3 regions of the Idiomarina sp. PL1-037 genome follow, and region 1 is predicted to be linked to each of the others. Evidence: predicted binding sites of a transcription regulator. Region 1 holds the regulator's gene; each other region holds the start of a gene.

Region 1 (10,512 bases):
TTTGTAGAAGAATTGCACGAAGTGCCGGATGACCAGATTGTTATTTTTAGCGCTCATGGCGTTTCTCAGGCGGTAAGGCAAGAAGCCAAAGATCGCGGCCTTCGGGTGTTTGATGCCACTTGTCCATTGGTGACCAAAGTCCATATGGAAGTTACCCGTGCCAGTCGCAAAGGGCACGAATGTGTACTCATTGGTCATGCCGGACATCCGGAAGTTGAAGGCACCATGGGTCAGTATAAGAACGCCGATGGTGGTATCTACTTAGTTGAATCGCCTGAAGACGTGAATAAGCTTGAAGTTAAAGACTTGAAGAACCTTCATTATATGAGTCAGACAACCTTATCGGTTGATGACACGGCCGATGTTATTGAAGCCTTACGTCAGAAGTTTCCTGATATTAATGGTCCTCGTAAAGATGATATCTGCTACGCCACCCAAAACCGGCAGGACGCAGTTCGTGAGTTAGCCAGTGATGCCGATGTCATGTTGGTGGTTGGAGCGCGTAACAGTTCAAATTCAAACCGCTTACGAGAGCTTTCCGAGAAAATGGGAACTCCGGCATACCTAATTGATGACGCCAGCTGTATTGATAAAACCTGGTTAAAAGGTCACGAGAAGGTGGCTGTAACGGCAGGGGCCTCTGCACCGGAAGTGTTGGTTAAAGAAGTGATTGCTAAGCTGCAGGAATGGGGCGGCAAAACCGCAGTTGAACTCAGTGGCCGCGAAGAGAATATTACCTTTTCAATTCCACCGGAGCTAAGACCGCACCCGGTGAGCTAGACGGTTTATCGGGAAAGCCAGAATGTTTGGATCAGTTCGTTATCTTTTCCCCAGGACACTGTGACTTTGCTGGTAGCGTTAAACTGGTCAATAGAAGTGAGTTCTGCTGTTAAATGAAGTTGCCCGGCTTTCCTCGATAGTTCTGGGTTATTACCTTTAGCCCACGCTTGTTGAGCCTCACTTAAATAAGTCATCAAAACCTCCACCGCCTTTGCTTTTGTATGGGCATGATCAATCGCCGATAGCCCAGCTTGTAAAAGCTGCAGACTGCTCACGGACCAGAGCGCCACCAGGGCAGCTCCGGCCAAAACTTCAACCAGAGAAAAGCCTTTATTCTTGTGCCTGTTCATAAGCCCCGCGCTCTGCTTCTAAGTCTTTCTGAAGTTGCTGAGAAAGCTGTTGCCACTGATGATGTTGCTGAGCTTCTATCATTTGCGCGTAGAAGAGCAGTGCAGCTAAACTGGCTGAGCTTAAACTTATAAGTGTTACTAAGGTGAGTATCAGAGCGAATCCTTTCGCGTTCATAATAAGCTCCATTTAGTTAACCAGAGGAGTGATTGTTCGTTTGAAAACATGTGTCTGTGCATTGCTGGTAACGGTAAAAGCTATAAAGAGTTTTGATAACCCACTACCGGATTCCGGAGAGTAAGAGTCAGCAGTAAATTGCGTGACTTTGAATTGAGACTTATCGGTAAGGGACTGCCAGCCATACCCGGCGCAGTCGAGAGTCATTGAGTTATGCTGTAGTTGTTCATTCCTGACTCGAAAGCCAACCGAGCCTCCGTTTTGCTGAGGAAACAAATAGCAACTGCCCTGAGGGTTCGAAATTTGCGTTGCGGCTGTATTTTTTAAGGTTTCAAAAAACTGATTTGCAACTGACTGAGCACTTAAGAGTAAATTGACCTGCATTAGCTTGCGGTGTTGCACTCCTGTTTGCCATTGCATTTGTTGCTGCGCCGCCAGAGCAACTATCGCGCCAATAGCAGAGGCTATAAGAACTTCTACCAAGCTACTGCCGCGCTCAGAAGTCATTAACATGAGGGGATTCCCGGAAGTGAATTACCCTCACTTAGGCATAGTCGAATACGACCGATACTGCTGATGATGACTTTTACCTGTCTGCTTTTGCCTATTAGCCTGATATGCCCCGGTGTCGCGGCAGCTGACTCTCCATAAAAAGTAAGCGACGCGGAAGAACTGTAAGTGTATCCGGTTTGAATACCTGAGGCTTCTGAGTCATTGCTGAATGTGACTAAGTCGACTTCAATAGATTCCTTATTTGCTATGGACTTGGCTTTTACCAACTGCAAATAAGACAGCCAGCGGCCAGCTTCTTTTTGAAGCAATAAAGACTCTGTCTGCTGAGTAAATATTGGCAGGGCCGAAGCGCCAAGCACCGCACTAACAGCCAATGCTACGACCAATTCGATAAGAGAGTAACCGCGCATAAACACACATTATTTTGAAAAAGAGCAACGAGTATAGAAGCTGCTTAAGCTTTGTCTGTAAGCCCCAACTGAAACGAATGTAAGATAACCTCCGAATAAAATGAAAGCTGGCTCGATTCTTGAATAAAACATCCCAGGTTCAACTTTTTGACGCAACAGGAAGACGTATGGCGAGCGGTGCCGAAAAGTTAGTAAATTTAAGAAATTTCACGCAAAACAATGCGCACCTTATCAAAGGTTTTGGAACGCCGTTGGCCATTATGGCTATTCTGGCGATGATTGTTTTGCCAATTCCGGCTGTGGTGCTGGATGTTCTCTTTTCATTTTCAATTACTTTGTCACTGGTGGTTATGCTGGTGGCTGTTTATACCCAACGTCCGCTGGATTTCGCCGCCTTTCCTACCGTATTGCTTATTGCTACGGTACTACGCTTAAGCCTTAACGTTGCCTCTACGCGTATTGTTTTATTAGAAGGACATAACGGGCCCGGTGCTGCAGGTTCTGTTATTGAAGCCTTTGGTAGCGTGGTCATAGGGGGTAACTACACTGTTGGTCTGGTGGTGTTCGCCATTCTGGTTATTATTAACTTTGTGGTTATTACTAAGGGTGCCGGTCGTATTTCAGAAGTAACCGCTCGCTTCACCCTTGACGCCATGCCTGGTAAACAAATGGCGATTGACGCTGACCTTAACGCGGGACTAATCAACCAGGAAGAAGCCAAAGCACGACGCAGCGATGTAACCCGTGAGGCCGATTTCTACGGCTCTATGGACGGTGCCAGTAAGTTCGTAAAAGGCGATGCTATAGCCGGTATTTTAATCCTCTTTATCAACATTATCGGCGGGCTGCTCATTGGTATGATCCAATACGGACTCACATTCAATGAGGCTGTTGAGGTTTATACGCTATTAACCATTGGCGACGGCCTGGTTGCGCAAATTCCATCATTGTTACTGTCAGTTGCGACTGCCATTATCATTACTCGTGAAAATAACAGCCAGGACATGGGCGATGCGGTTGTTCTGCAATTGCTCGATAACCCAAAGGTTTTGGTCATTACCAGCGCGGTATTGTTTGCTATGGGCGTTATTCCCGGTATGCCGCACTTTGCCTTTTTAAGCATGTCGGGCGTGTTAGCCGGCGCAGCTTACTTTAAACTTAAAAAAACCAAGACTGAAGAAGGCGAGCTGGTTGAAAAAGAACAGGAACAGCAAGTTCAGCAGGCGCAACAAAAAGAGCTCAGCTGGGACGACGTTCGCCATGTAGACACTATTGGTCTGGAAGTTGGCTATCGCCTAATTCCATTGGTGGATAAGCAGCAGGGCGGTGAATTGCTTTCACGCATTAAAGGTGTACGTAAGAAGCAGTCTCAGGAATTTGGTTTTCTCGTGCCAGCTGTTCATATCAGAGACAACCTCGATTTAGGCCCCAACAGTTACCGCATTACCCTTATGGGCGTAACCATGGGTGAAGCTGAAATTCGTCATGACTGGGAGATGGCGATTAACCCGGGGCAGGTATTCGGTGAGCTGGAGGGTGAGAAGACAAAAGACCCGGCCTTTGGGCTGGATGCGGTCTGGATCCGGCCAGAACAGCGCGAACATGCACAAACACTGGGTTACACCGTGGTTGACGCGGCAACCGTAGTCGCTACGCACTTAAGTCAGATTGTAACCAATCATGCATCTCAGTTGCTGGGTCACGAAGAAGCACAAGAATTGCTGGATCGTCTCGGTCGCACACATCCTAAGTTGATCGAGGGGTTAATTCCGGATTTATTGTCGCTGGGTAACTTTGTCAAAGTACTGCAGAACTTATTGGATGAAGGTATCGCTATTCGGGATATGCGTACCATCGTGCAAACTTTAGTTGAGTACGCCGGTCGCAGTCAGGATCCTGAAGTACTGACAGCTGCAGTCAGAATTTCACTGCGTCGCTTAATTGTTCAGGACATTGCTGAGGGAGCCGCAGAATTGCCTGTCATAACTTTGGCGCCAGAGTTGGAACAGATGTTGCATCAGTCATTGCAAATGGCTGGTAATGACGGAAATCAGCAAGGCGCCGGAATCGAACCGGGTTTGGCCGAACGCCTGCAACAGTCATTACGCGAAGTGCATCAGCAGCAGGAAATGAATGGTGAACCTTCAGTACTGCTGACTTCGGGGCTTCTACGGTCAACCATGGCGCGTTTTGCGCGTCACGCTACCGATGGTATGCGCGTGTTGTCCTATCAGGAAGTACCGGATGATAAACAAATTCGCATTGTCAGCTCAATTGGTGGACAACAAAACGGTGGTGAATAAACCACCACGCAAGAGTAACGGGAGTCGCTTGTGAAGATTAAACGCTTTTTTGCCGAAGATATGCGCCGTGGTTTACAACAGGTTAAAGAAACTTTAGGTCCGGATGCGATTATCCTGTCCAATAAGAAAGTAAACGGTGGTATTGAGCTGGTTGCAGCCATTGACCCCGATGCCCAGCAGGCACAGCCAATGGCTGAGCAAGCACCGAATGAGCCTGCCGCGTCAAAAACGCCAGAAGTGCCGGCCGAATCTTTGCAAGAATTATTGCAACGTCAGGCTCAGGCTGAACAGCCCGCACAACGCAGCGCTGCGCAAGCGGTTACTGAACCGTCACAACGGCCAGAACCGGAAGCCGAACCACAAGCCTTCGCTGATACTCAGTTAAGCGACGATATTTTTCCTGAGCAAGTAAATGCACCAGCAGCGGACGACTCCCAGGCCATTGCTGAGCTGCGCTCTCAGGTCAACGGTATTCGCCAATTGCTGGAACACCAGTTGAGCGGCTTGATGAAGCAAGAAATGGATCGTGAAGAGCCAACCCGCTCTATGCTGATGAATCGGTTAATGGATATGGGCTTGAGCGAACGAGTTGCGGATCAGATTGCGTGTTTTATTCCCGAAGGCGGATCAGATGATGAGGTCTGGGAACAGACGCTGCATTTATTAGAGGGACAGCTGAATACCACTTCTGACGATATTTTGACACGCGGTGGTGCAGTGGCTTTAGTTGGCCCCACGGGTGTTGGTAAAACCACGACGATTGCAAAATTGGCGGCTCGTTATGCGCAACGCCATGGTGCCGATAAAGTGGCTTTAATTACCACCGACACTTTTCGTATTGGTGCCAGTGAACAATTACAAACCTATGGCCGTATAATAGGATGTCCGGTCAAAGTGGCAAAAAATGCACAGGAACTGGCAGATGCATTACTTGCGCTACGTCAAAAAAGTCTCATTTTGATTGATACGGCAGGCATGGGTCAGCGCGATAAGCGTTTGAACGAACAGTTAAGTCAGTTAATTCAGAATTCACGGCTTCGTATTCGCCCGTATCTGGTGTTGTCGGCAACATCACAAAGCCAGGTGCTGATGGATGCTGTTAAGCAATTTAAAGCGCTGCCTTTGTCTGGTTGTATTTTTACTAAGCTGGACGAATGCTTAAGTTTAGGTGAGAGTATCAGTGTAGCAATAGAACATGGCTTACCAGTTGGCTACTTAACAAATGGTCAACAAGTACCTGAAGACATTCGGGTAGCAGATGCCAACTTTATGGTTGCCGAGGCTGAGCGCCTGCTTGATAAAAGCATTTGTTCCTCAGTGTCAGACGTGCCAAAATCGTACTGGAATGAGGCGTTTTCTCGCTGAATGAGCCAATATAATATAAAGCTGTTATCAATTTAGTCAGAAAAGAGATACGCCCGATGGATCAAGCAAGCGGTCTGCGAAGAATGAAACAATCGAAAATAAAAGTTATTGCGGTAACTGGTGGTAAAGGCGGCGTTGGGAAAACTAACGTGTCGTTGAATATGGCTATCGCAATGGCTAAGCAGGGCAAACGAGTACTAGTGTTGGATGCTGACTTAGGTTTGGCTAACGTCGATGTTATGTTGGGCCTGCGGGTTGAGCGCAACCTTTCTCATGTGCTGAGTGGGCAGTGCGAGTTAGAAGATATTCTGATTGAAGGCCCGGCAGGAATCAAAATTGTTCCGGCGACATCGGGCACGCGCTCTATGGTCGACTTGAGTGAGTCGGAGCATGCCGGCTTAATAAGAGCTTTCAGTCAGCTTCAGGGAAGCTATGATGTATTAATTGTTGATACCGCAGCGGGTATTGGTAATACCGTTGTCAGCTTTGCCAGGGCGTCGCAGGATGTTTTACTCGTGGTTTGTGACGAACCGACATCAATTACCGATGCATACGCACTGATAAAAGTGTTAAGCCGCGAGCAAGGCCTGTTTAAGTTCAAGGTGGTTGCTAATATGGTAAGAAATCTGCGCGACGGACAAGTATTGTTCAATAAATTAACGAAAGTAACCGACCGGTTTTTAGATGTCGCTTTAGAACTTTCAGCAATTATACCTTTTGATGATAATTTGCGCTTGGCTGTTAGAAAACAACAACCTATGGTTTTAGCTTACCCAAGATCACCGGCCTCTTTGGCGATAAAAGCGTTGGCTAAGAAAGCCATTGACTGGCCTGTTCCGGCTCAAGCCGGCGGGCATTTAGAATTTTTTCTTGAACAATTGATAACTTCTGCCGATAACGATAGTAAGCGGGATGTTGCCAATGAATAAAGCTGCCGTTTATGCTGCCACTGCTGACAACCGGAATGCTATTATTGAGCAGCATACCGGGCTGGTTAAGCGTATTGCACACCACATGATGGCGAGACTTCCAGCCAGTGTGCAAGTGGATGACTTGATCCAGGCGGGCATGATTGGCTTATTAGAAGCTGCGCGTAACTTTGACAACAGTAAGGGCGCCAGTTTCGAAACCTTTGCCGGCATTCGCATTCGTGGTGCGATGCTGGATGAAATTCGCCGTGGTGACTGGGCTCCGCGCTCGGTTCATCGTAATCATCGGCGTGTATTGGAAGCCATTCGGCAGGTTGAAAATGAAACCGGACGCGATGCAAAAGATACGGAAGTGGCCGCAAAGCTGAATATGGGTATGGATGAATACCACAATATTTTGCGGGATGTCAGCACGGGACGAATTGTTGGTATTGAAGATCTTGGTGTATCAGAAGATGCTATCATGCCAGAGCAGGTAACGGGTTCACCCTATGAGCCACAAAAAGATGTTGAGAACGCGGCGTTTCATAAAGCGTTGGTCTCCACAATCTCTTCGTTACCAGAACGTGAAGCTTTGGTGCTTTCGTTGTATTATGACGAAGAATTGAATTTAAAAGAGATAGGTGAAGTGCTGAGCGTGAGTGAATCACGAGTCAGTCAAATTCACAGTCAGGCAATGTTGCGACTGAAGTCGCGAATGCAAAATTGGGTTGAATAAACTTTGGTTGTAATCGAGAGCCTCAGTGGAGGGTGCTTTGGATAAAAACATGAAAATTCTCGTTGTGGACGACTTTTCTACAATGAGACGAATCATTAAGAACTTACTTCGTGATCTTGGCTTTACTAATATACAGGAAGCAGATGACGGTAATACCGCATTGCCCATGTTGCAGAACGGTGATTTCGACTTTGTCGTAACCGACTGGAATATGCCCGGTATGCAGGGAATCGACTTGCTGCGTGAAATTCGCAAGGACGATAACCTTGCGCATTTACCGGTGTTAATGGTAACGGCGGAAGCCAAACGAGAGCAGATCATTATGGCAGCTCAAGCTGGAGTAAACGGTTACATTGTAAAACCATTTACAGCCGTAACGTTGAAAGAAAAGCTCGACAAGATTTTCGAACGAATCAGCTAAAGGGCGAACGACTATGTCTGATAACGCCCATGATATTTCTCTGGATCAAGCCAAGGAACTCGTAGCCTTGCTTGAAGACGGGAAACAACAGCAGGCTAACCAATTACTGGAAGATGTTTACAACCGTCGTAATGACAAGTTGTTCACCTCTGTAGGCCAGTTGACACGAGACCTCCACGAAGCGCTCCAAGATTTTCAGGTTGACCCTCGCATTGTGCAAATGACGCAGGATGATCTTCCGGATGCGCAAAACCGCCTGCTGTATGTCATTGAAAAAACGGAAGACGCCGCGAACCGCACTATGGATGCGGTAGAGGCCTGTCTGCCACTTGCAGACGATATGCATAACCGTGTCGAGAAAGTGATGCCGGCCTGGAATCGGTTAATGAGCAACGATATTCAGTTAAATGAATTCAAGTCTTTATGTCATGAGGTCGATGACGTACTTAAGCGCTGTGGCGAAAACATGCCTCAAGTGCACGGGTTAATGACTGAAGTGCTTATGGCGCAAGATTTTCAGGATATTACCGGGCAAGTTATTCGCCGGGTTATTCAATTGGTCGAAGACGTTGAAAAGAACCTGATTGAGTTACTGAAGATATTTGGTAAAGAAGAAGAACGTCGTAACGCGGAAAAAGCAGGGGCTGCGCCTAAGAATGATGCTGCCCATGCAGAAGGCCCAATTATCGATGCTGATCAACGCGATGACGTGGTTGGCGGACAAGACGAAGTGGACGATTTGTTGTCCAGTTTAGGTTTCTAGGAGCATCAGTCGCATGAGCTTTGATATGGACGAAGACATTCTGCAGGATTTTTTGATCGAGGCTGGAGAGATCCTCGAACAACTGTCTGAGCAGCTAGTTGAACTGGAAAATGATCCGCAAAATAAAGACCTGTTGAACGCTATTTTCCGTGGCTTTCATACGGTTAAAGGTGGTGCAGGGTTCCTGTCGTTAGGGGCTTTAGTCGATACCTGTCATGGTGCGGAAAACGTATTCGATACCCTGCGTAATGGCCAACGTACGGTCAATTCCGACCTGATGGATGTGATTCTTCAGTCTCTGGATACTATCAACACTCAGTTCGCGCAGGTGCGCGCCAAAGAAGAACCTGAAGCTGCTTCACCAGAGCTACTGGAATTATTGCATAAGTTAAGTGAACCAGAATCTGAGGACGAAGCGCCTATAGAGGTTCCAAAAGATGAACCTGCCGCAGAAACAGCCCCGGAGCCAGAACCCGTAGAAGAGGAAAATAGCAGCGAGAGTATTGACGAAATCCAGGATGATGAGTTTGAAGCTTTGCTAGACGAGTTGCACGGTGAAGGCAAAGGTCCCGGAAAAGAAGATAAGCCAGCGGCTTCTAAACCTGAGGTAAATGAAGACAGTGATGAAATTTCAGACGATGAATTTGAGTCATTGCTGGACGAACTTCATGGAAGTGGTAAAGCCCCTCAAAGTGCTGATAAAAAGCAAGAAAAGCAGAAAGAGCCTGCAAAAGACGACGAAATAACAGACGACGAATTTGAATCCTTGCTGGACGATTTGCATGGCAGTGGCAAAGCGCCGACACCGAAAGGTGATAAGCCAGCCAGTGAGCCTGCGCCGAAAAAGCCTGAAGCAAAAGAGCAGCCAAAGCCTGCGGCAAAACCAGCATCTAAGCCAGAACCGAAACCTGAGCCAAAATCAGAGCCTAAAGCGAAACCTGCAGCGGCTCAGCCAGTAGATAAAAAACCAGCTGCACCAGCGCCTGCTCCGGTTGAAACTACTGTCCGGGTCGATACCAAGCGCTTAGACGAAATTATGAATATGGTCGGCGAGCTGGTATTGGTTAGAAATCGTCTGTTGAGCCTGAGTAACTCTGATGAGTCAGACAGTGCTGAAATGGGCAAAGCTATTTCGAACCTGGATGTTGTCACTGGTGACTTACAGGGCGCGGTGATGAAAACCCGGATGCAGCCAATTAAGAAAGTGTTCGGTCGTTTCCCGCGGGTTGTTCGTGACTTGGCTCGTAGCCTTAAGAAAGAAATCAACCTTGAAATGTACGGTGAAGACACCGATTTAGATAAAAATTTAGTTGAGGCGTTGGCCGATCCTTTGGTGCATTTGGTCCGTAATTCTGTTGACCATGGTATTGAAATGCCGGATGAGCGTGAAGCGAATGGTAAATCCCGGTCGGGAACTGTCACCTTGTCGGCGTCTCAGGAAGGCGACCATATTATGCTGTCGATTAAAGACGATGGTGCCGGTATGGACGCTGAAAAACTGAGAGGCATTGCCGTTAAAAAAGGCATTATGGACGCAGACTCTGCTGCCCGTTTAAGCGATGAAGATGCTTATAACTTGATTTTCGCGGCTGGTTTCTCTACCAAAGACCAAGTTTCGGATATTTCCGGTCGTGGCGTTGGCATGGATGTGGTTAAGACCAAAATCAGCCAACTCAACGGTAGCGTTAAAATTAACTCAGAGCTAGGTAAAGGCACGGAGCTCTTGATTAAAGTGCCGCTGACTTTGGCAATATTGCCGACGCTAATGGTCGCCGTAAGAGATCA
Region 2 (10,512 bases), 310 kb from region 1:
TTCATGCGCTGCAATACCGTTATCGACAGTTACAATTAACTGCACATTCTCTACAGCCAGTTGTTCTACCATGGCAACAGACAAGCCATAGCCGTCAGTCATTCGATTCGGTACACGGTAGCCCACTTGCTGCAGACCCAAGGCTTGCAAGGCCGACACCATTAATGCTGAGCTGGTCGCGCCATCGGCATCAAAGTCGCCGCAAATACAAACCTTTTCTTGGTTTTTTAACGCATTTTGCAGCAGTTCAACGGCTTTACCGATGTCTCTTAACGAGGAAAAATGCAGTAACCCGGAGGCTTTCAAAGATAATTTGTCAGCATGACGGACACCCCGGCGGGCATAAATTTGCCGCAACAAAGGTGGCATTTGTTGCGGCAAAAAGTCATCGTCAACGACTTGATAACGACGTATTTCGTAATCACTCATGAATTACTGTGACTCACCTTTTTTAATTTCAGCAATTAAACGTGATGCAGGTAGCGCTCCCGGTACTAAACGACCGTCGGGAAGGATAATAGCCGGCGTACCACTCACCCCAAACGATTTGCCCAGTTGGTAGTGCTCAGCAACCGGATTGGAACAACTGGAGTCGCCACTGTAATTTTCGTCTTCTTTAAAGGCGGTAATGGCCGCTTTTTTGTCGTCCGCACACCAAACCGTTTGTAGCTGCTGCCCACCTTTGCTACTCATACCTCCACGAGGAAAGGCCAGGTATTTTATGGTAATGCCTTCGGCGTGATAGCTGTCCATATTCTCATGCAAGCGCTGACAATAACCGCAGGTAGTGTCAGTAAAAATCGTTACCTGATATTTCTCATTCTCAGCCGGGTACACGATCATATCGTTTTCAAAGCCTTTCAGCATTTTCAGGCGAACTTTAGCCATACCCGCTTCACTTAAGTTTTCTGGTTCACTACCGGTTATATCAAACACATTGCCGCTAATAAGCCGTTCACCATCATCTGACACATAAAACATGCCCTGATTGGTCACCGCACGGACATAGCCGTCAATTTCACCGGGCTCTGTCGACAACACTTCAATACCAACTTTACTCAGGTGCCGGGTGTCAACTTCATTTTGTTCAGCACTAATTGCCGGCGCACTAAAACTCGCACCAACCAGCCCTACTAATCCAACTACAGACATTAAATTGCGCATAAATACCTCTTAAATTAACTGTCCGAACCCTACCCTGTTACCAGCCAAAATGCAATTAGCCGCGCGGGTGATGCTGAGCATGTAAGGCCTGCAGACGTTCACGTGCAACCTGGGTATAAATTTGTGTGGTAGATAAATCACTGTGACCTAACAGTAGCTGTAAGACACGTAAATCGGCTCCATGGTTCAGCAAATGCGTGGCAAAAGCATGGCGTAAAGTGTGTGGCGATAAATGTGCGTAAATGCCGGCTTCTTCGGCGTAATGCTTTAATCTGTACCAAAATGCCTGGCGTGTTAATAACGAGCCACGCTGCGTAACGAATACCCAGGGACTGCTCTTATCCGTTATTGCCGGGCGTCCGTGTTTTAAATAATTATCCAGCCATTCCAGCGCTTCTTCCCCTAACGGCACCAAGCGTTCCTTGTTGCCTTTACCGACAACCCGAACTAAACCTTGCTGGCGGCTCAACTGGTCATATTGCAGACGAATAAGTTCGGTTACCCGTAATCCGGTGGCATAGAGCACTTCCAGCATAGTCCTGTCACGCAGACCAATGGGAGTTTCTGTATCAGGTTGTTCCAATAGAGAAATCACATCGTCTTCGCTTAACGAATGTGGAATGCTTTGCGGTAATTTAGGGCGTTTTAAGCGTGCGGTTGGGTCTACTGCCACCCACTGCTGTTTTACAGCAAACTGGAAGAATTTCTTCGTCGAACTTAAAAAACGCGAGGTACTTCGTGGGGACAAACCTTGCATACGCCGCCACAACAGGTAGTCCTGTAACACAACTTCATCGGTGTCCATTAAGGATTTCTTCAGCGGCAGCAAATATTCACAATAACGGCGTAAGTCACTGCGGTACGCGGCTTGAGTGTTATTACTGGATCCATGATGCAGCCAGAGATGCTCAGTAAAAGCATCAATACGGTCTTCGTCCTCTGGGCGGAGTTGCTTCATGGGTTTTGGAAAATTAGCGAAATGATAATGCTATTATGCCGTATAGCGAGAGCGGCTGAAACTGCTTGTGCGAAACTCCCAGTAAAGAAGTTAAGCGCTAATGAGTAATGCCCAGTTTCTGCAGAACATCATATAGGCCAGCGGGCCCTTTGTGTTTGTACTCATCTTTTTCTTCCGTTTGTGGTTGTTTTTTCTTTTCCAGCCGCTGACGAACACGCCAGTCCAGGTTGTGGAGAAGCTCCAGGGGCAAACGATCAGGCGTTGCATCGGGGATAAGCGGCTGAGGATGAGTTGCGTCCTGCAGTTTAAAGTCTGACAACTGACTAACTGTTGCATAGACACCACTAGCCAGCACCATACCTGGCTTTGCATCTAAAGGGCGCGCTCTGCCAGCACCAATGGTTCTTTGCCAGTTAACTTGCGCAGGACGCTCAGAAATAACCGGGTCGCCACCCAACGCAGACACCCAATAAGCAAACTCGCCCGCGAAGCCGTGATTAACTGCTTCGCTCGCGTGTTGCTCAAAGAAGTGAGCGGCCTGGTTTTCGACAGCAGCATTCTGTACAGCTGAAACTTCACTCATTAAGACTCTGGATAATCGGTTACAGATACTTCTGTATCGGCCAAAGTCCTAAAAGTTTAAGTTTTCTCTTTACAGCTAAGCTAAGACTGTTATTATACGCGCCTCTTGAGTGGAGGGGTTCCCGAGTGGCCAAAGGGATCAGACTGTAAATCTGACGGCTCAGCCTTCGCAGGTTCGAATCCTGCTCCCTCCACCATTTCTTTACTGCAGCGCCAATTCGCTATCAGCCTGAGTTACTCCTCCGAAAGTGTTATAACCACCTTACCCTGAGTTTTATTATCTGCAACATAATCCAGTGCCTGCTGAATATCGTCAGCCGCAAAAACTTCATCGATAATAGGTTTTATGGTGCTGTTTTTAAACTGATCACTAAAGTCACGCCACAAACCTTGTAAAATTTGGCCTTTGCGTTCCGGTGATAATGCTCTCAGAGTTGAACCAATCAGCTTTTGACGTTTCATCAGCATACGTCCGAAATTAACTTCACCAGTCACACCAGCCATTAAGCCAATTAAAATAATACGACCATCCTGTGCCAGATATTGCTGGTCTTTTGCTATGGATTCACCAGCGACAGGATTCAGAATAACGTCAACTTCACCGAGGGCTTTAACTTCTTCGAGAACGTCCTGTTCGTGCCGGTTAACCGCATGTTTTGCTCCCAGTTTCAGGCAAAACTCTGCTTTCTCTCCGCTACCCACTATGGCGATAAGTTCGTTACCGCTTTCCCGGCACAACTGTGTTAATGAGGAACCTACACCACTAGCACCGGCATGAGCCAATACTCTCTCTCCGGGTTTTAAGTCAGCCAGTTGAAAGACATTAAGATAAGCCGTAGCAAAGGTTTCCAACCAGCCCGCAGCTTCTGCATTACTCCAGCTTTCAGGAACCTCCAGTATTTGTTCGGCGGAAACATTCACTTGCTCAGCAAAGCCGCCACCAGCCAATAACGCGCTGACACGTTGCCCGGTTTGCCAGCTACTGACCTTGTTCCCCACCTTTTCTATTACACCACAGACTTCTAAGCCAGGAACAGCTGAAGCACCCTTAGGCGGTGGATATTTTCCTGCTATTTGCATTAAGTCGGCACGATTAAGTCCGGCGCTTAGTACCCGCAGCTGAACTTCATTAGCTTGTGGTTCGTCCAGTTCAGGGTGGTTCTTCCAGTGTACTTTTTGTTCTGAAATCGCAATTGCTTTCATATCAGCCTCTGTTGCCGCTTAACATTATTGAAATTAGCCAGTATGCTGTCGGTATGAATAAGATCAGGATACTGTTTGACGCCAATGGACAAAACCTTAGAGCTCAATAATAAACGCGTATTATTAATAGATGACCAGAAACCCTTTCAGGTCATGCTCAAAGGCTTGCTGTTAAACTTGGGGGCGCAGGACGTACAAGTCAAGACCACCGGCGAAGCAGGTATTGCCGCTTACATAAAGAAACCGCACGATATTCTGCTGGTAGACTATAACTTGGGGCGTGGTCGCAACGGTCGACAGGTTTTAGAGGAACTGCAAGTTCGGGGGCTAATGAAAGAGCATACGCTGTTTTTTATTATTACGGGGGACAACACTCGCCCTATGGTGCTCAGCGCACTAGAATTACAACCCGATGATTATTTGATGAAACCGTTTTCACATCGTGTGTTGCGCTCCCGGCTGGTGCGGGCCTATAAACGCCGCATGTGGTTAAAAGATGTATTCAAAGCGCTGACAAACCATGATTATGATACCTGTATTGATGCCTGCCAGAAACATATTCAATCTAACAGCCGCTACAGTAATTACTGTCGTAAACTGCAAATTGAGTTATACAACAAAACCGGGCAATTAGATAAAGCGGAAACGGCAATTAAAGAATTGCTGGAAGAAAACTCCCACAGCTGGGTCTTTCTAAAACTGGCTGAAACACGGTTATTACAAAACTCTCCCGAAGAAGCGCTGAATATTCTTAATCATTTAATTAAGCGCATGCCTAATGCTGTTGAAGCGTATGACCTGAAAACTGAGTGTTACCTTCAACAGCAACAGCTGGAAGACGCTTTGGAAAGCGCTCGCGATGCCATTACCATGGCGCCATTTTCAATTGAAAGACAAACCAAACTGGCCCATATTGCCCGCGATAACGGCGACTTTGATATTGCCAAACAAGCCATGAACAACGTGTTGCAGATAGCCCGTAAATCGGTTTTTCGTAACGCGCATCACTTGTGTAACTATTTACGCAGTATTCTAGATGCGGCCGAAAACAGCGATACGCCTCAGCAAATCAGTAAATATCAGACAGAAGCAACAATGGAGCTGCAACGTGCCCGCTATGATGAGCATCTGTTGCATGCCGATATTTCATTTGAAGATTTGGAATCCATTTTATTGTCGCGTATTGACTCATTCAATGGACGCTTACACCAGGCACAGCAGCGCTTAAATGAAGTTGTTGGCGAAAAATTGGCGCACAACCAGCCTATTAATAAAGACTTACTGCCTGACGTTATCGCCATTTTGCTGGATGTCGGGGAATACGAAAAAGCAAATGCGCTCGCAACGAACCAGGACGAAAATCCAACTCTTGACACTTACACCTCTAAAATTTTACGGGCGCGCCTGGCCGCGGCTCAAAAACAGCAGGATAACTTCTTTGAAGTTCACAAGGCAGGCTTAAATGCATACCAGCAAGGCCACTACATTCGTGCACTAGAGCTGTTTCGCAAAGCGATGGAAGCCGCGCCAATGAACAGCGGCGCAGCACTTAACTTTGTTCAGGCCGCCGTTCGTTATGCAGAGGAAACACCTGGCGGCGAGCGGGTTCACCTTAAGAAAGAATGCGACAATTGTTTTAAAGTCTTAGAGGGGCTGCAATTATCCAGTAGCCACAGTAACCGGTACGGGCGGTTACTGGAGCAAACCGAAGAGTTGGAACTGCGCTAGCTTAGTTTTTGGTTAGCGGCTAACTGCCCCGATTGATAATCTTTAATAGCCTGCTCAATCTGATCCGACGAATTCATGACGAAGGGACCGTATTGGGCAATGGGTTCATCAATAGGTTTGGCGGCCAACAGAATAAAGCGCGCATTTTCGATAGCGGAGAAATCTAATGTTTCAGCAGAGTCAAGCAACATCAACTCCCCCTCTTTCGCCGCCTCTCCATTCACTGTCAGATCACCTTGATAAACATAAGCCAGACGTCGCTTTTGACCTTGTGACGGAAAACTGAGACCGTCACTTGCTAAGTGAATGTCCAGCATTAAAAAGTCTCTTCCCGGCGCATTAACAGGGCCCTCCTGCTGCTGGTATTGTCCTGAAATAACCCTTATCAGAGCATCACCATTTTTCACCTCAGGAATAGTAGCTGACGGGTAGTCGTGCCACTCAGGTTCACTCATTTTTTCATCGCCCGGCAAATTGACCCATAGCTGAAAGCCCCACATTAGGCCTTCAACTTGCTTCGGCATTTCGGCGTGAATAATACCTTTCGCCGCTTTCATCCACTGTACACCGCCTGCATCAATTTCACCGCTATTTCCGACAGAGTCTTTATGCTCCATAGTCCCCGCTAACATATAGGTCAGGGTACAAAATCCGCGGTGCGGGTGCGGCGGAAAACCCGCAATATAATCATCCGGGTTATCGGAGCGAAACTCATCCAGCATTAAAAACGGGTCCTGATGTTTTAGCCCCGGCTGATTAATAACACGAGTGAGTTTAACTCCCGCACCATCCTGCGCCGGCATTCCACGGTGTTTGGCTAAAATAACACTCATAACTGGCTACTCCCCTTGTTAGCTCGGTTATGTACCTGGTGAAAATCGATTTCAGGCCCTTTTGGCACTACTTGTGTCGGATTAATGGTTTTATGGCTGGCATAGTAATGCATCTTAATGTGGTCCATCACCACGGTCTCTTCAACACCCGGGTGTTGATACAGCTCTAACAGGTAGTTCCACATGTTAGGATAATCGACAATGCGCTTCTTGTTGGTTTTAAAGTGCCCGAAATAAACCGCATCAAAACGAACCAAAGTAGTAAATAATCGCCAGTCCGCCTCGGTGAGTTTATCACCGGTTAAATAACGGTTTTGGCTAAGAATACTCTCTACCTTGTCTAAAGCAGCAAATAGCGACTCATACGCCTCTTCATATGCCTGTTGTGTGGTCGCGAAGCCGCTACGGTAGACACCATTGTTAATGTCGTTGTAAACCCACTCATTAACTTCTTCTATCTGCTTTTGCTTATCTGCAGGAAAGAAGTCCTGTGTGTTCCCTGTCAGTTCATTAAACGCAGAGTTGAAAATACGGATAATTTCAGCCGACTCATTGTTGACTATGGTCTGATTTTTCTTATCCCATAGCACTGGGACGGTTACTCGTCCGGTATATTCAGGGTCGGCTTTTAAATACAGCTGATAAAGAAAATCGGCGTCATACAGTGGTTCGTTAAGTGGCGCGTCAGCAAACTCCCAGCCATTCTCCAGCATCAGCGGGTGCACAACAGAAACGTCAATGTGACTTTCCAGACCTTTTAATTTACGGAAGATAAGCGCCCGGTGAGCCCACGGACATGCGTAAGAAACGTAAAGGTGGTAACGCCCGGACTCAGGCTCGAACTCAGTACCCTGCGCTACGGTATTACGAAACTGTGATTCGCTACGAACGAAGCGGCCACCGTGTTTTTTGGTGTCATACCACTTGTCGTGCCATTGACCATCAACTAATAAACCCATAATAAACTCCTTAAGTTGGTATGGCCTTATAATAGAGTCTATTTTTTGGAATTATTAGCGCATTATTTTCTATTTATCTTTCTAAAAAATAGAACTATAGAAAAGATTCGACCACATCAGCGGCTTTTTCGCTCGCCGACACTTTCAGTTGTTGGTGAAGATTCGTAAATTGCTCCAACAAGGGCTGGTTGTCTTGCTCAATTAACTGGACAAGCGCTTGTTCGATAGCCTCTTCAGAGGCTTCTGATTGAGCCAGTTCCGGCACTATTTCTTTACCCGCTAAAAGGTTAGGTAAGGAGAAAAAAGGCGCATGAAAAAGACGTTTTATAATTTGATAAGACAACCAGTGAAAGCGATAAGCGACCACCATCGGGCGTTTTATCAGCAAGGCTTCAAGCGCAACAGTTCCTGACGTTAGCAGTAAATAATTGGCTGCAGCCATAACTTTTCGGCTTTCACCAACAGGTAGTGCAATATTCAGATCGGGGCTGTACTGATCTACTAGTTCCCGCAATTGTGTGGCGCGAGCTTCGCTTATCATAGGTGCCACAAAGCGTAGTTCTGGATATTTTTTCGCTAGCTTGTTCGCGACCTTCAGAAATATCGGCGCCATTCGGGCAATCTCACCCTTACGACTTCCAGGTAAAATGGCAAGATACGCAACATCAGGTTCAAGTTCCAGCTCGTTACGTGCTTCTGTTTGTTGCCACTGCATAGGAATATCATCTGCCAGCGGGTGACCAACAAAGGTTGCTGGTAGCTGGTGCCTGTCGTAGAAGTCTTTCTCAAAAGGCAATAAACACAGTACGTGATCAACAGCTTTTTTTATGCCTTTGATACGACCCTCACGCCATGCCCAGACAGATGGACTGACATAATGAACAGTAGAAATACCGGCTTTTTTAAGGCGGGCTTCAACCGTCAGATTAAAGTCAGGAGCATCAATGCCTATCATCACATCCGGTTGTTCAGAAATGAGATAGTTGACCAGGTTCTTTCTGTGTTTTAACAACTTAGGCAGTTGCTGAAAAACCTCAGCTATGCCCATAACGGCCAAATCATCCATGGCAAAGAACGAGTCCATTCCCTGCTCTGCCATTAAAGGCCCGCCGACCCCAATAAAAATTGCATTAGGGTGACGTTTGACAATGGCCTGCATTAGCCCGGCGCCTAACAGATCACCCGAGTGCTCACCGGCAACAATAGCTATTTTAGGCGGCTGGTTGTGGTTCATTACGGACGAATAATGCCTCGTGAACTGTTTTCAACAAAGGCTTTAAAGCCATCCAGAGCCGGTTCATTTAATGCTGAAATACTCTCCAGAGCTTCGTCTACAGTCAGGCTGGAGCGGTACAATATCTTATAGGCACGACGAACATTTTGAATTTGTTCGGGTGTATAGCCGCGACGTTTTAAGCCCTCAGCATTGATTGTTCTGGGTTTGGCGTTATGGCCCTGCGCCATCACAAAGGGAGGAATATCCTGAACGATAATAGAATTAACCGCGGCAAAAGAGTGCGAACCAATATGACAAAATTGATGTACACCGCTCATGCCACCCAGAATAACCCAGTCACCTACGTGAACATGGCCAGCCAGAGTAACCTGATTAGCAAAGATATTGTCATTACCTATGACACAATCATGAGCAACATGTACGTAGGCCATAAACAGGTTATTATCACCAATTTTGGTTAACGAGCTATCCTGCACTGTACCACGGTGAATGGTTACCGACTCGCGGATGACGTTGTTGTCACCAATCTCAAGCTCTGTCGGTTCACCGTCGTATTTTTTATCCTGACAGTCTTCACCAACAGACGCAAATTGATAAATGGTATTATTTTTACCAATGGTTGTCGGGCCTTTTAAGACAACGTGTGAGCGGATATCGCAGTTGTCGCCGATGACAACATCGGGGCCAATAACCGTCCAGGGACCGACACTAACGTTCGTACCGAGTTTGGCGCTGGGGTCGATAATTGCGGTTTCGTGAATCACTTAAACTTCTCTTCTTGCACAAATAATTTCAGCAGTACAGGCAACGTCACCGTCAACTTCCGCGCGACCGGTAAATTTCCAGATACCGCGACGTTCTTTTTCAAAGGTAACAAAGAAATCAACGGTATCACCCGGGATAACCTGACGTTTAAAGCGAGCGTTATCGATACCGGCAAAAAGGTACAAATCGTTTGCATTCTTCTTACTTTCGGTAATTTTAAACCCCAATAAACCGCAAGCCTGAGCTATAGCTTCAAGCAACAACACCCCTGGGAAAATAGGCTTCGCCGGAAAATGCCCATTAAACATAGGCTCATTAAAAGTCACGTTTTTTATCGCGTGCAACGAGTCTTTAGAATTTGTTTCTATAACTCTGTCTATTAATAAAAACGGATAACGATGAGGCAGTAAATCTAATACGCCCTGAATATCAAACCCTGATTCCGTAATTTTCAAACCTTTCACCTTACTCAATTATTATCGTCAGCTTGCTTTTCTAACTCTTTGACACGCTTGAAAAGATCATCCAGCTGACGGAATCTCGCCCCATTACGTCGCCATTCGCGGTGTCCACTGGCAGGGATACCTGACGCATAAACACCTGGCTCGGTGATTTCTTTTATCACCATAGCAAATCCCATAATTTGCACGTCGTCGCATACACTGATGTGACCATTAATAGCCGACGCTCCGCCTATCATACAGCGCTTACCAATGCGGCAGCTACCTGCGAGTACAGTACAGCCTGCAATAGCCGTATCTTCATCAATGAATACGTTATGTGCTATTTGACATTGGTTATCAATAATACAGCCCGACGAAATAATGGTATCGTCTAGCGCTCCACGATCGACCGTCGTACTGGCACCAATTTCAACATTGTTTTTAATAACAACGCGGCCTAGCTGAGGGATTTTTAGCCATTTGCCATTATCAGGTGCCCAGCCAAAACCGTCAGCACCAATAATAGAGCCGGAATGAAACAGGCAGTCATCGCCAATAATACAACGATGGTAAATTTTAACGCCTGACCAAAGTGTGCATCCAGAGCCAACTTGCGTTTCAGGGCCAATATAGCAATGTG
Region 3 (10,512 bases), 1.0 Mb from region 1:
TAGATAGCGCGTTTAAACGGTGGCAGAATAAAGTTTCTGGCTTAAGTTGTAAGACATTGGAAGGTGGACATCACGTACATATGGAACAGCCTGAAAAAATAGCTGAACTGCTTAAATCGTACGTTTAGCAGCTGGTAACGACTAGGATTCACTGGTCGGATATGCGATGATTGCGCCACTGAAAATAACTATAAATAGTGAGAGGCGGAGCCTTTTATGGATAAAATTTGGTTGGAAAACTACCCAGCGGGAGTACCGGAAACAATTGATCCGGATCACTTTGCGTCGCTGGTTGACATACTTGAACAGTCCATTGAAAAGTACGGCGAGAAAACGGCTTTCGTGAACATGGACTCAGAAATGAGTTTTAAAGAACTGGGCCAGAAAACTCGCGACTTTGCCGCTTACTTGCACAGTACTGGTCTGAAAAAAGGCGACGCTGTTGCGGTTATGATGCCAAATTTACTGCAATATCCCGTGGCCTTGTTCGGCATTTTGCGAGCAGGCATGACTGTGGTTAACGTCAACCCACTTTATACTCCGCGCGAGTTAAAGCACCAGCTGGTAGATTCCCAGGCAAAGGCTCTGGTTATTCTGGAAAACTTTGCTCAAACTTATGAAAAAATAAAAGAAGAAGCTCCACTCGATTTAGTCATTACCACGCAAATTGGCGATCAGTTACCTTTGCTTAAGCGCTGCGTAGTGAACTTTGTGGTTAAGTATATCAAGCGTATGGTGCCTTCTCATAAGCTAAAAGGCACGGTGAGTTTTAACCAGGCACTGGCAAAAGGTACCGCGGCGGATTATAAACGTCCTGAAGTGAGCGGCGATGATATTGCTTTTTTACAGTACACAGGCGGCACAACGGGTGTGGCCAAAGGCGCTATGCTGTCGCACCGTAATATGGTTGCTAACCTGGAGCAAGTCTCCTCGGTTATTACTCCCATAATGAACGACGGCGAAGAAACCATTATTACCGCCTTGCCGCTGTATCATATCTTTGCGTTAACCGCGAACTGCCTTACCTTTATTAAGCATGGCGGCAAGAACGTTTTAATTACCAACCCGCGCGATATGCCTAATTTTGTGAAAGAGCTGAATAAGTACCCTTTCTCAATGCTTTCAGGTGTTAATACGTTATTTAATGGTCTACTAAATACCAAAGGTTTCAAAGACGTTAACTTCTCTAATTTAAAAATTGCCCTGGGTGGGGGTATGGCGGTTCAGCGAGCAGTGGCCGAAGAGTGGGAGCGGGTAACCAAGTCTCGTTTGCTGGAGGGGTACGGTTTAACCGAGTGCTCTCCTGTGGTTACTGTTAATCCATATGACATTGAGCATTATACGGGCAGTATTGGTTTACCTGTGCCAAGTACCGATATGCGCATTGTTGATCCTGAAACTCGCGAAGAAGTCGCTTTAGGTGAACCCGGCGAGCTGGAAGTGAAGGGCCCACAGGTTATGGTGGGTTACCTGAACCGTCCTGACGCGACAGCAGAATCAATTAAAGATGGTTGGTTTGCAACGGGTGATATGGCCACTGCTGATGAGCGTGGTTACTTCAAAATTGTGGACCGTAAAAAAGACATGATTTTGGTTTCGGGCTTTAATGTTTATCCAAACGAAATTGAGGACGTGTTAGCTGAGCATCCTAAGATTCTTGAGTCGGCAGCTATAGGTGTGCCACACGAGTCGTCTGGCGAAGCTGTAAAAGTATTCATTGTGGCAAAAGATAAGTCATTGACCGAACGTGAAGTTATCGATTTCTCCCGCGAAAATTTGACTGGTTACAAAGTGCCTAAACTGGTTGAGTTTCGTGACGAATTGCCTAAATCGAACGTCGGCAAAATAATTCGCCGTGAATTACGCGAAGAAGAGGACGACGCTTGACTCTACCGTTAGAATTACCCGAGTCGGTACGACAATACCGGCTCGTTACCACCACTCACGATCTCCAGGATCTCTGCCAGCAAGCGAAACAATGCGGTTGGTTTACCATCGACTCTGAGTTTGTGCGCGAACGCACTTACTATGCTCAGCTAGGCTTATTACAAATTCATGCAAATGGCATTACGGCTGTTATTGACCCGCTGGCGGATATTGATTTAGAGCCTTTATGGCAATTAATTTCCGGCGATGAAGTCGAAACGGTATTGCATGCCGGTGGCGAAGATATTGAACTGTTTTTCCAGCAAAGCAATGGTCGTCAACCCAAACAAATTTTTGATAGCCAGATAGCCGCCGGTTTTTGTGGCCTGGGTGACTCAATGGGTTACGCGCGTCTGGTCGACGCGTTGTTTGACGGCGTTGAGCTGGACAAGAGCTTGTCACGTACCAACTGGCTGAAACGGCCGTTAAGCGATGAACAGTTAGACTATGCGGCTGCCGATGCCAGTTATCTGGCGGTAATGTACCCATATCTTAAAGCTTTGTGTGAAGAAAAAGGTGTGCTGGATATTGTGTACGAAGAGTCGCAAATTCAGGTGCGTAAACGCACACAAAGCTGGCCGGATGATCTGCTCTATTTGGGCGTAGGCAATGCCTGGCAGCTGAACCCGAGGCAACTGGCGGCGCTGAAAATTCTGACGCCCTGGCGTTTACACAAAGCGCGTGAGCGCGACATTCCGCTGGGCTTTATTGCCAAAGACGGGGTCTTGCTTGAGCTAGCCCGAAGAATGCCAAAAAGCGATGACGAGCTAAGCCGAATTCCCGATTTAGCGCCTATGTCACGTAAGTATTCAGGGCGGGACATTATTCGCTGTATTCAGCAGGCTAAACAAGTGCCTGAAACGGAACTGCCGAAAACTCTTGAACGCCTGGACGATATGGACGGTTATAAACCAACCTTTAAGGCTATAAAAAAAGCGGTTACCGAACTTGCCGAAAGCCTGCAGGTTCCGGCGTCGTTAGTGGCTTCGCGTAAGCAAATTAACGACATGATTAACTTTCACTGGCAGTATTCAACGCAACAACAGCAACGTTTGCCGCAACCAGACTTACTGGTGGGTTGGCGCAAGCAGGCAATTGGGGCAGAATTACAGGCTATTGTTAGTCGGGCCTGAGCCCATATTCAGGAGAACAGCCATGCTGTGTGATGTTTATCGCAGCTCGAAGAAAACGGATACCTATTTGTACCTGCCTCACGGTGACGAATTTACCGAAGTACCTGACGTTTTGCGCGAGCAGTTTGGTCGCGCAGAAAAAGTTCTGACATTAAACCTGGCGGGCCGTGAACAGTTGGCTCGTTTAACGGTCGAAAAGTTACAGGAACATTTGCATAACGACGGCTACTACTTGCAGTTGCCGCCGAAACGAGAGGAACTTCAATTCAATGTTAACAAATAAAATAAAAGTGGCAGGGCTGGCTTTTTGTCTGGCCTCTTCATTTGCGCTCAGCGCGCCGGCTTCCGCGTATCAGGAAGCTGAGGATAAAGCAAAAAAAGAGTCCAGCGAAGAGGTTAATCAACAGTTTGCCACCTACGTTGAAGCTCTGAAAGCAGAAGCCATTGAAAGCGGCTATAAGCAGGACACTCTGGATAAAGCGTTTGCCAAAGTGAAGTATTACGAGCGGGCAGTCGAGCTGGATAAAAACCAGCCGGAATTTAAGCTAACTCTGGATACCTATCTGCCACGTGCTGTGCCGGAATGGAAAGCGGCAAAAGCGCTGGAAAAATACAACGAGCACAAAGAACTGCTTGAGAGAGTTGGTAAAGAGTACGGCGTACAGCCGCGCTTTATTGTGGCGTTGTGGGGCATTGAAACCAACTTTGGCTCGTTCACCGGTGGCTTTGATGTGGTTTCTGCATTAACCACGCTGGCTTTTGATGGGCGTCGTGAAGCATTTTTCAAGAAACAGCTTTGGGAAGCCTTAACCATTATTGAAGACGGCCACATTGAACCGGAGCAAATGAAAGGATCATGGGCTGGCGCTATGGGTCAGACTCAGTTTATGCCCAGCTCTTTCATGAGTTACGCCGTGGACTACGACAACGACGGCAAAAAAGACATTTGGGGCAGCTACCCCGACGTATTTGCGTCAGCCGCTAACTATCTAAGCTCAGTTGGCTGGAAAGACGACGTAACCTGGGGACGTCAGGTACAACTGCCTGAAGGTTTTGATGAGTCATTAGCGGGGCTGGACACCAAGAAAAAATTAGCCGAGTGGGCAGACTTAGGTGTTACGCGTTTTGACGGCTCTGAGTTGCCATCGCGTGCCGATATCGACGCCTCAATAGTGATTCCTGACGACAAAGAGGGCCGAGTTTACCTAGCTTATGCTAACTACGACGCCCTAATGCGCTGGAACCGTTCACACTACTTTGTGGCTGCCGTGGGCTATTTGTCCGACCGCATTCGTTTTCCAAGGTAATGCCTTGTCGGTATTAATGAAATGGTATGAGCAGCCGCTGCATACACTCAGTCATGCACAGTGGGAAGCCCTGTGCGACGGCTGTGGGCAGTGCTGCTTAAACCAATTGCAGGACGAAGAAGACCACCTTTATTCCACCAATGTTGCCTGTCGGTTATTAGACACCGACACCGCATGTTGCAGCGACTACGCTCACCGAAGCCAGCGCGTACCCGAATGCGTTACCTTAACTCCTGACAATCTCGACGAGGTTTACTTTATGCCCGCCAGTTGCGCGTATCGGCTACGGGCAGAAGGGCAGCCTTTGCCTGAATGGCATCCGTTAAGGCATGAGGGCAGCAAAGAGCCAATGGAAAAAGCCGGCTATCATGTAGCCGGCCATTGCGTAAGTGAAGCGAAGTTTAAGGGCGACCTGGAAGACAGAATAGTAACCTGGCCCTTGTCTTAGCGCTGGTATTAAAACGGATTATTTGTGGTAAAGCACCAGCCCGTCTTTTTTCGTGAACGACGAAATAATGTGGCAAATGGTGACAATAATGGCGATGAGCAATAAGCCCGCAAAAATCACCGTCATCCAGCCCGGCATACCTAATCCCAGCCATTGCCAGTCAATGTCACCGCATAGTCCTGGTGCCGAAAAAAGACCAGGCATCCATTCGTGCAGTGGTGCCCAGCTGGGGAAATTAGGTGCACTTTCACACACCGCAAAGAACGCGTTTTTCGAGGTTTGGAGATCCCAATGGTCGTAGGCAATTAGTAAGCCCTGATAACTACTGTAAAGCCAGCCAATTAAAGCCGCCCAGCGCGTTAACCAAAGCCCGGAGCCAAACAGGCCGACAATAGCAGACAAGCCAATACCGACAACCGCCATACGTTGATAAACACACTTTACGCAGGGCTCTAAGTTAAGAACCATCTGGAAGTAAAGTGCGGCGCCCAACAGGCCTGAACATCCTAAAAATAACAGTAACCAGGCAAAAGGTTTGTTAGGCCACTGACCCACAGACAGCATGATGATTTTCCTTAAGAAACTGTAAAAACGTAGAAACCATACCCAAATAGCGTGGTGTTGTCGATATAAAGCCAGAAGTTATCTTGTCCGACCTCACACAAGGCTGCTAGAATCCTTTTATTAGTTAGTTCACAGGCGGGAATATGATAATAAAAGCTAAAAGTCCGGCGGGTTTTGCCGAGGAGTACATCGTAAAATCTATCTGGAACGGGCATTTTGCACCCGGCACTATTCTACCCGCTGAACGAGAACTGTCTGAACTCATTGGCGTAACGCGAACCACCCTGCGTGAAGTGCTGCAGCGTCTGGCGCGCGACGGCTGGCTGACCATTCAGCACGGCAAGCCCACCAAAGTGAACAACTTTTGGGAAACCTCCGGCCTGAATATTCTGGAAACCCTGGCGCGCCTCGACGAAGACGGTATGCCGGAGCTAGTCGACCAGCTGTTGTCTGCGCGCACCAACATTAGCGCTATTTATATTCGCGCCGCCATTCGCCATAACCCCAAGCGAGTTCTGGAGCTACTGGAACCCACCAGCGAGCTGGAAGACAACAAAAAGACCTTTGCCGAGTTCGACTACCAGTTGAACCACGACTTAGCCATGGCCTCGGGCAACCCCATTTATGTGCTGGTACTGAACGGCTTTAAAGGCCTGTACTCGCGTATTGGGCAGTATTACTTTTCGTCGTCCGAAGCCCGCCAGCTGGCCCGCGACTACTATGAAAACCTAATAGCCGTAACCCGCGAAGGTGACTACAACGAGTCCGTGAACCTGGTTCGCCGCTACGGTTATGAATCCGCCGAAATTTGGCATAGCCTGCGTGGTGATATGCCGGATGATTTGGTGGGTTAATTAAGCTAGTTTCCCTGCTTTTTCGGTAGAATTAAATTTAGTTTGTTGATTAAAGCCTGATGACTCTTTTTGAGTTGTCAGGCTTTTTTATTGCTTTTAATTTTTAACCCATTTAGTGTCAATTGCATACGCAATATTCCTACGAAATAGTAATGGAAATCGAAGTAACAAGACCAAAGCAATTTGCAGATATGGCTGGTGAAGGCAACAAAAAGAAAAGGAGTATCGAATGGAGTATTTTTACTTACTAAGCTTATTAGGGCCGCTTTCATTAGTTGTTGTTCTCTTTATGCTTCGCTCATCGCGTTTAAATAATCCAAAACATGTTTTTCAAGAAACGGGAGACTCTGTACGGATTCTTCATACTCCTTTGGCCAGGATCGTGCCTTCGCTTGGGAAACTCATTAACAAACACAATGTAGCTCGTATTCAGAAAGCTGACAGAATTGTGACTGTTTTTAATCAAGGCTCAAATGCAATTGATATCACTCTGTCGAAAAAACATACCGATATGGTGTTTAACCGGGCTGGCTCGTTATTTCCAATTGCTGAGAAAGTGGTTATCAATAGCTAGTATTGGGCATACTCGGGCTGTTCAATGCTGTTGTTGAAAAAGATTAAACTTTAACCAGTATCTGCCGTTAACAAGTTACGGGCTATACTAAAACCAAGCTATAGCCGGACTTTTCAGGAGCAATATTATGTCAATTACTACAGGTAATAGCACCTCTGTAACGGGCTCTGGTAAGCAGAACAGCACTGCAAAAACTGATGATAACGGCAACAGTATGAAAGAGATGGCAGCGCAGTCTAAACAGGCAAACAATGCTGGCATTTTACGCGCTCATGAGCGGGTATCACTGAACAGTAATAATGACTCGCTCAGCTTACTGTACAAAACGGCGCTGGAAGGCATTAACGCCGAGCTGGAACCGGTAATGGGCAAAAACGCCACGCAGAAAATTTACGATTCCGGTGTTGATACTTCTCCCGAGGCCACGGCAGATCGCATTGTTTCTTTTGCGACCAATTTTTATGGCCGCTACAAAGAAATGAACCCGGGCGAATCGGAAGAAGACACTCTGAATAATTTCATGGAAGCTATTACTGGCGGTATTGAAAAAGGCTTTGATGACGCCAAAAATATTCTTACAGGCTTACAAGCGTATGAAGGCGAAGTCGAAAGTGGTGTCGACAAAACCTACGATTTAGTCATGAAAGGCCTGGACAATTTCCGCGAGAAAATACTGGAACAGGCGGCTAAGTCAGAAGAGTCTGATAACAGCGCTGAGGACTAACCTCGGCACTGTTATTGTGTTTTTCCCTGCTACTATTTATGCTGCTTTAAACGGTGTCGGCTTATTAAGTTGTTAAGCATAGAAGGTAGAGCATGCCTCCAGAGCATCACAAAGAAGTTGCACTATTTCTCAGGAAAAGGAGTGCAGATTAGGCCAGAACAAGCGCGCTCTGAGTTATTCTATACAGATAAAACATCATGTGAGGGCAACTTCGCAAAACCTAAGCAACTAGTGTTTTTTATGTTTCATAATTTGAGAGGTTTCTATCTGAAATGAAAAAAATTATAAAATCACTTTTACCGTTTTTTGTAATAGCTGGAATTATTGTTATTTTGTTTAATCTTCTGTCTGCGTAGAGCGCATTGAAATATGAGAATTAAATTTCTCATATTACCGCCCCCCATAACCTGGAAATGCCATGTTTAAGCGATTACGCAATTGGTTTGAGAACAGACGCATTAGAAAAATGGGGTTCACAGAAAGTGAGTGGGAGTCAGCGGTAGCAGACTGGCCGGTAATGGCGCGTTATCAAGGGGCGGAGCGCGATGCTCTGCGAGATATGAGCTTCCGTTTTCTGGTTCGTAAAAACTTTGCATCAGGCGGGGATTTTCAGTTCACCGATGCGATGTGTTTAAAAATAGCGACCATGGCCTGCGTACCTGTTCTGCACCTTGGGTTAGATTGGTACGATCATTTATATAGCATTATTCTTTACGAAGGGGACTTTGTTCCTAATCGTCCGTATCGTAGCGACGACGGCGTTGTTCACCCTCAAAGCCCTGGGTTAAGCGGTGAAGCATGGCTGCGTGGTCCGTTAATTCTCTCCTGGCAGTCGGTATGTCAAACAGGGCCTCATGCTCGTCATGGAAAAGCCAGTAATGTTGTTATTCATGAGTTTGCCCACAAACTCGATATGTTGCGCGATGGTGCCAACGGCGCGCCGCCTATGCATCCGGATATGAAGCCCGGCGAATGGCACGATATTTTTTCGGCGGCCTGGGAGAGGTTGCAGAGCGATTCTATCCATCATAGGCCGTTACCGCTTGATGGCTATTCGTTAACCAGCCCGGCTGAATTTTTCGCGGTATGTAGCGAAACCTTTTTTGAAGACCCTCAGAACATGAAAGAGCACATGCCCGAGGTTTACCGGTTGTTATGTCAGTTCTATCGACAGCGTCCTTGCTGACGAATATTGCTGTGCTCCAACAGCGCGGACGGCTTAATCCGTTGTAACAGCAAGTTCCATGGCAATCCGTTCGCCTTCTACTGAATCGACTTCCTGAGGCTCTCTAATACGCACCCGGTCAGCAGATATACCGCTCTTAGGATTGTTGACCAAAGCGTCGCGTACAGCCTCTGCACGTGCATTTGCGATAGCTTTGAACTCCTCATTTGTAATCGACTGCGCTGCTATAACCTTTTCAGCTAGGTGGTTGCGATAGGCCAGCGCGTCGAATGTCGCTTCATCGGATGACTCACTTTGTTTTTCAGTGAAACGATCTTTTACGGTTTCGAGTTCTGTGTCCGGGTAATGAGAGGAGAATATTGCCTCCATAGCAGCCTGATTCGACTCGCTTGTCAGGCTTGGCTCCTCTACCTCGCGTCCTTCTTCCGCCAGACGTTGTTGTAATACTTTCATCGCTTTATCTTCTTTCAGAGCAGGAGCATCGAAAGCCCGGTTGAATGGACCTGCTAGCTCCAGAGCCAGAGCCGGGCGCTCGTTGAGGGCTTCGCGGAGCTTAGCAATACGTTCACGTTGGGGAGGGAGCAAATGGGTACGACCTTCCGGAAACTCGACTTTACCCATTTCTTCTGAGTCCGCGCCTACAAGATTAGCTAAAAAGCTGAAAGGTGCGGTAACGACAGACTTAATAGCGTCTCCCACGGCCTGTTGGATAACTTTGCCAAAGTCGAACTGCGGGTTGCCAACATCTCCACTCACCGGCAGATTTAGGTCAATGACACCGTCGCTGTCCTGCAGCAATGCAATGGCGAGGTCCAGCGGTAGATCCATCGCGTCGCTGGATTCCATTTTTTCACCCAGTTTCAGGTCATGTAGCACCAGGTTATTTTGGCCATCGAGCTTCGTCTTATTAACGGTGTAGTCGAGATCAATATCCATCGTGCCGGCTGCTATTTTTCGGCCGGCAAAGTTCACGGTGTAAGGAGAGTACTCCGGGATCTGAAGATTACGGAATCTGACATTAATACTCGTCTGGCGCGTTGGATGCCAGGCGTGAACGGTGCCGTTTACCTGTGCCAGGCCATATTCTGCGACCTCGCCTTCCAGCTCCACCCGTGCCGGCTCAGACGAATTTGAACTCAAAGTAGACACTTCTCCGCTTAGCGTATGAATACTTGTAGAGAAGGGCAGCGGCAGAGAGTTATCGGCAAACTGAATGTCTCCGTCAGACAGTTCAACACCTTCTATAGTGATACCGAACGGTTTGGTTTCCTTGCTTTTACTCGTATTGTCTTTTGTGTCTGCCTGCGCATCAACGACAAGCTGTCCGAAGTTAGTGGTTTTGTCCTGGTTAATGACCACCCGGCCGGATAAACCTTTAACGACAATAGGCGCTGTTTCAATCTCTTTGTTTGCTATGTTCAAATCAAACTGTTCGGTTTTAAGGCTATCCCATCCAAGGAGAGTTTCGTCGTTAGAGGCTTCTTTGATATTCAGTGTGTTAATGTTCGCAGTGCCTTTAAAAGCAAAAGGTTGTTGTGCATTGGTACTCATTTTCCCATTCAGGGTTAGTGTTCCGTTTTCGAGCTGCATGTTCATAAACTGCTGCAAGTAAGGGGCAGCTTGCTTAAACTCCAGCTTATTAATCTCGGCATTTCCCTCCAGAGCTGGGCTCGGCAATAATTGAAAGGTTCCGTCGAAGGCGAGTTTACCGCCCTTTGTAAGCTGACCTTTCAGGCGCAGCGGGAAGCTCGCGTCATTTTGCAGGGTGAAATCCTTTACGGAAAGGCCTATGTTCT

What was found. Region 1 encodes FliA, which starts transcription of late flagellar genes. Its sites were predicted from a motif close to CTAAAGNTNNNNNNNNNNNNGCCGATA; they were not measured.
Region 2: a site for FliA is predicted at 2,740-2,766, ahead of U0358_RS05795 (VC2046/SO_2500 family protein). Genes of this name have one in related genera too.
Region 3: a site for FliA is predicted at 6,850-6,876, ahead of U0358_RS09320 (DUF5610 domain-containing protein). Genes of this name have one in related genera too.

What each region holds. Positions count from the first base shown of each region.
Region 1 covers NZ_CP139873.1:940,378-950,889, forward strand. The annotation lists gene ispH (4-hydroxy-3-methylbut-2-enyl diphosphate reductase) at 1-780, shown strand, start outside; gene U0358_RS04260 (PulJ/GspJ family protein) at 786-1,130, opposite strand; gene U0358_RS04265 (Type II secretion pathway-like protein) at 1,111-1,305, opposite strand; gene U0358_RS04270 (prepilin-type N-terminal cleavage/methylation domain-containing protein) at 1,318-1,818, opposite strand; gene U0358_RS04275 (prepilin-type N-terminal cleavage/methylation domain-containing protein) at 1,812-2,228, opposite strand; gene flhA (flagellar biosynthesis protein FlhA) at 2,396-4,531, shown strand; gene flhF (flagellar biosynthesis GTPase FlhF) at 4,562-5,896, shown strand; gene U0358_RS04290 (MinD/ParA family protein) at 5,953-6,825, shown strand; gene U0358_RS04295 (RNA polymerase sigma factor FliA) at 6,818-7,543, shown strand; gene cheY (chemotaxis response regulator CheY) at 7,581-7,964, shown strand; gene U0358_RS04305 (protein phosphatase CheZ) at 7,978-8,727, shown strand; gene U0358_RS04310 (chemotaxis protein CheW) at 8,741-10,512, shown strand, end outside.
Region 2 covers NZ_CP139873.1:1,248,255-1,258,766, reverse strand. The annotation lists gene recJ (single-stranded-DNA-specific exonuclease RecJ) at 1-429, opposite strand, end outside; gene dsbC (bifunctional protein-disulfide isomerase/oxidoreductase DsbC) at 433-1,164, opposite strand; gene xerD (site-specific tyrosine recombinase XerD) at 1,220-2,122, opposite strand; gene U0358_RS05795 (VC2046/SO_2500 family protein) at 2,220-2,705, opposite strand; tRNA gene U0358_RS05790 (tRNA-Tyr) at 2,817-2,901, shown strand; gene U0358_RS05785 (NAD(P)H-quinone oxidoreductase) at 2,939-3,907, opposite strand; gene U0358_RS05780 (response regulator) at 3,992-5,635, shown strand; gene U0358_RS05775 (pirin family protein) at 5,632-6,468, opposite strand; gene U0358_RS05770 (glutathione S-transferase family protein) at 6,465-7,427, opposite strand; gene lpxB (lipid-A-disaccharide synthase) at 7,522-8,661, opposite strand; gene lpxA (acyl-ACP--UDP-N-acetylglucosamine O-acyltransferase) at 8,661-9,428, opposite strand; gene fabZ (3-hydroxyacyl-ACP dehydratase FabZ) at 9,429-9,884, opposite strand; gene lpxD (UDP-3-O-(3-hydroxymyristoyl)glucosamine N-acyltransferase) at 9,899-10,512, opposite strand, start outside.
Region 3 covers NZ_CP139873.1:1,990,269-2,000,780, reverse strand. The annotation lists gene U0358_RS09365 (alpha/beta fold hydrolase) at 1-128, shown strand, start outside; gene fadD (long-chain-fatty-acid--CoA ligase FadD) at 217-1,887, shown strand; gene rnd (ribonuclease D) at 1,884-3,059, shown strand; gene U0358_RS09350 (YcgL domain-containing protein) at 3,082-3,342, shown strand; gene U0358_RS09345 (lytic murein transglycosylase) at 3,329-4,366, shown strand; gene U0358_RS09340 (YcgN family cysteine cluster protein) at 4,371-4,814, shown strand; gene dsbB (disulfide bond formation protein DsbB) at 4,833-5,378, opposite strand; gene fadR (fatty acid metabolism transcriptional regulator FadR) at 5,522-6,232, shown strand; gene U0358_RS09325 (hypothetical protein) at 6,462-6,806, shown strand; gene U0358_RS09320 (DUF5610 domain-containing protein) at 6,934-7,530, shown strand; gene U0358_RS09315 (M90 family metallopeptidase) at 7,949-8,716, shown strand; gene U0358_RS09310 (DUF748 domain-containing protein) at 8,750-10,512, opposite strand, start outside.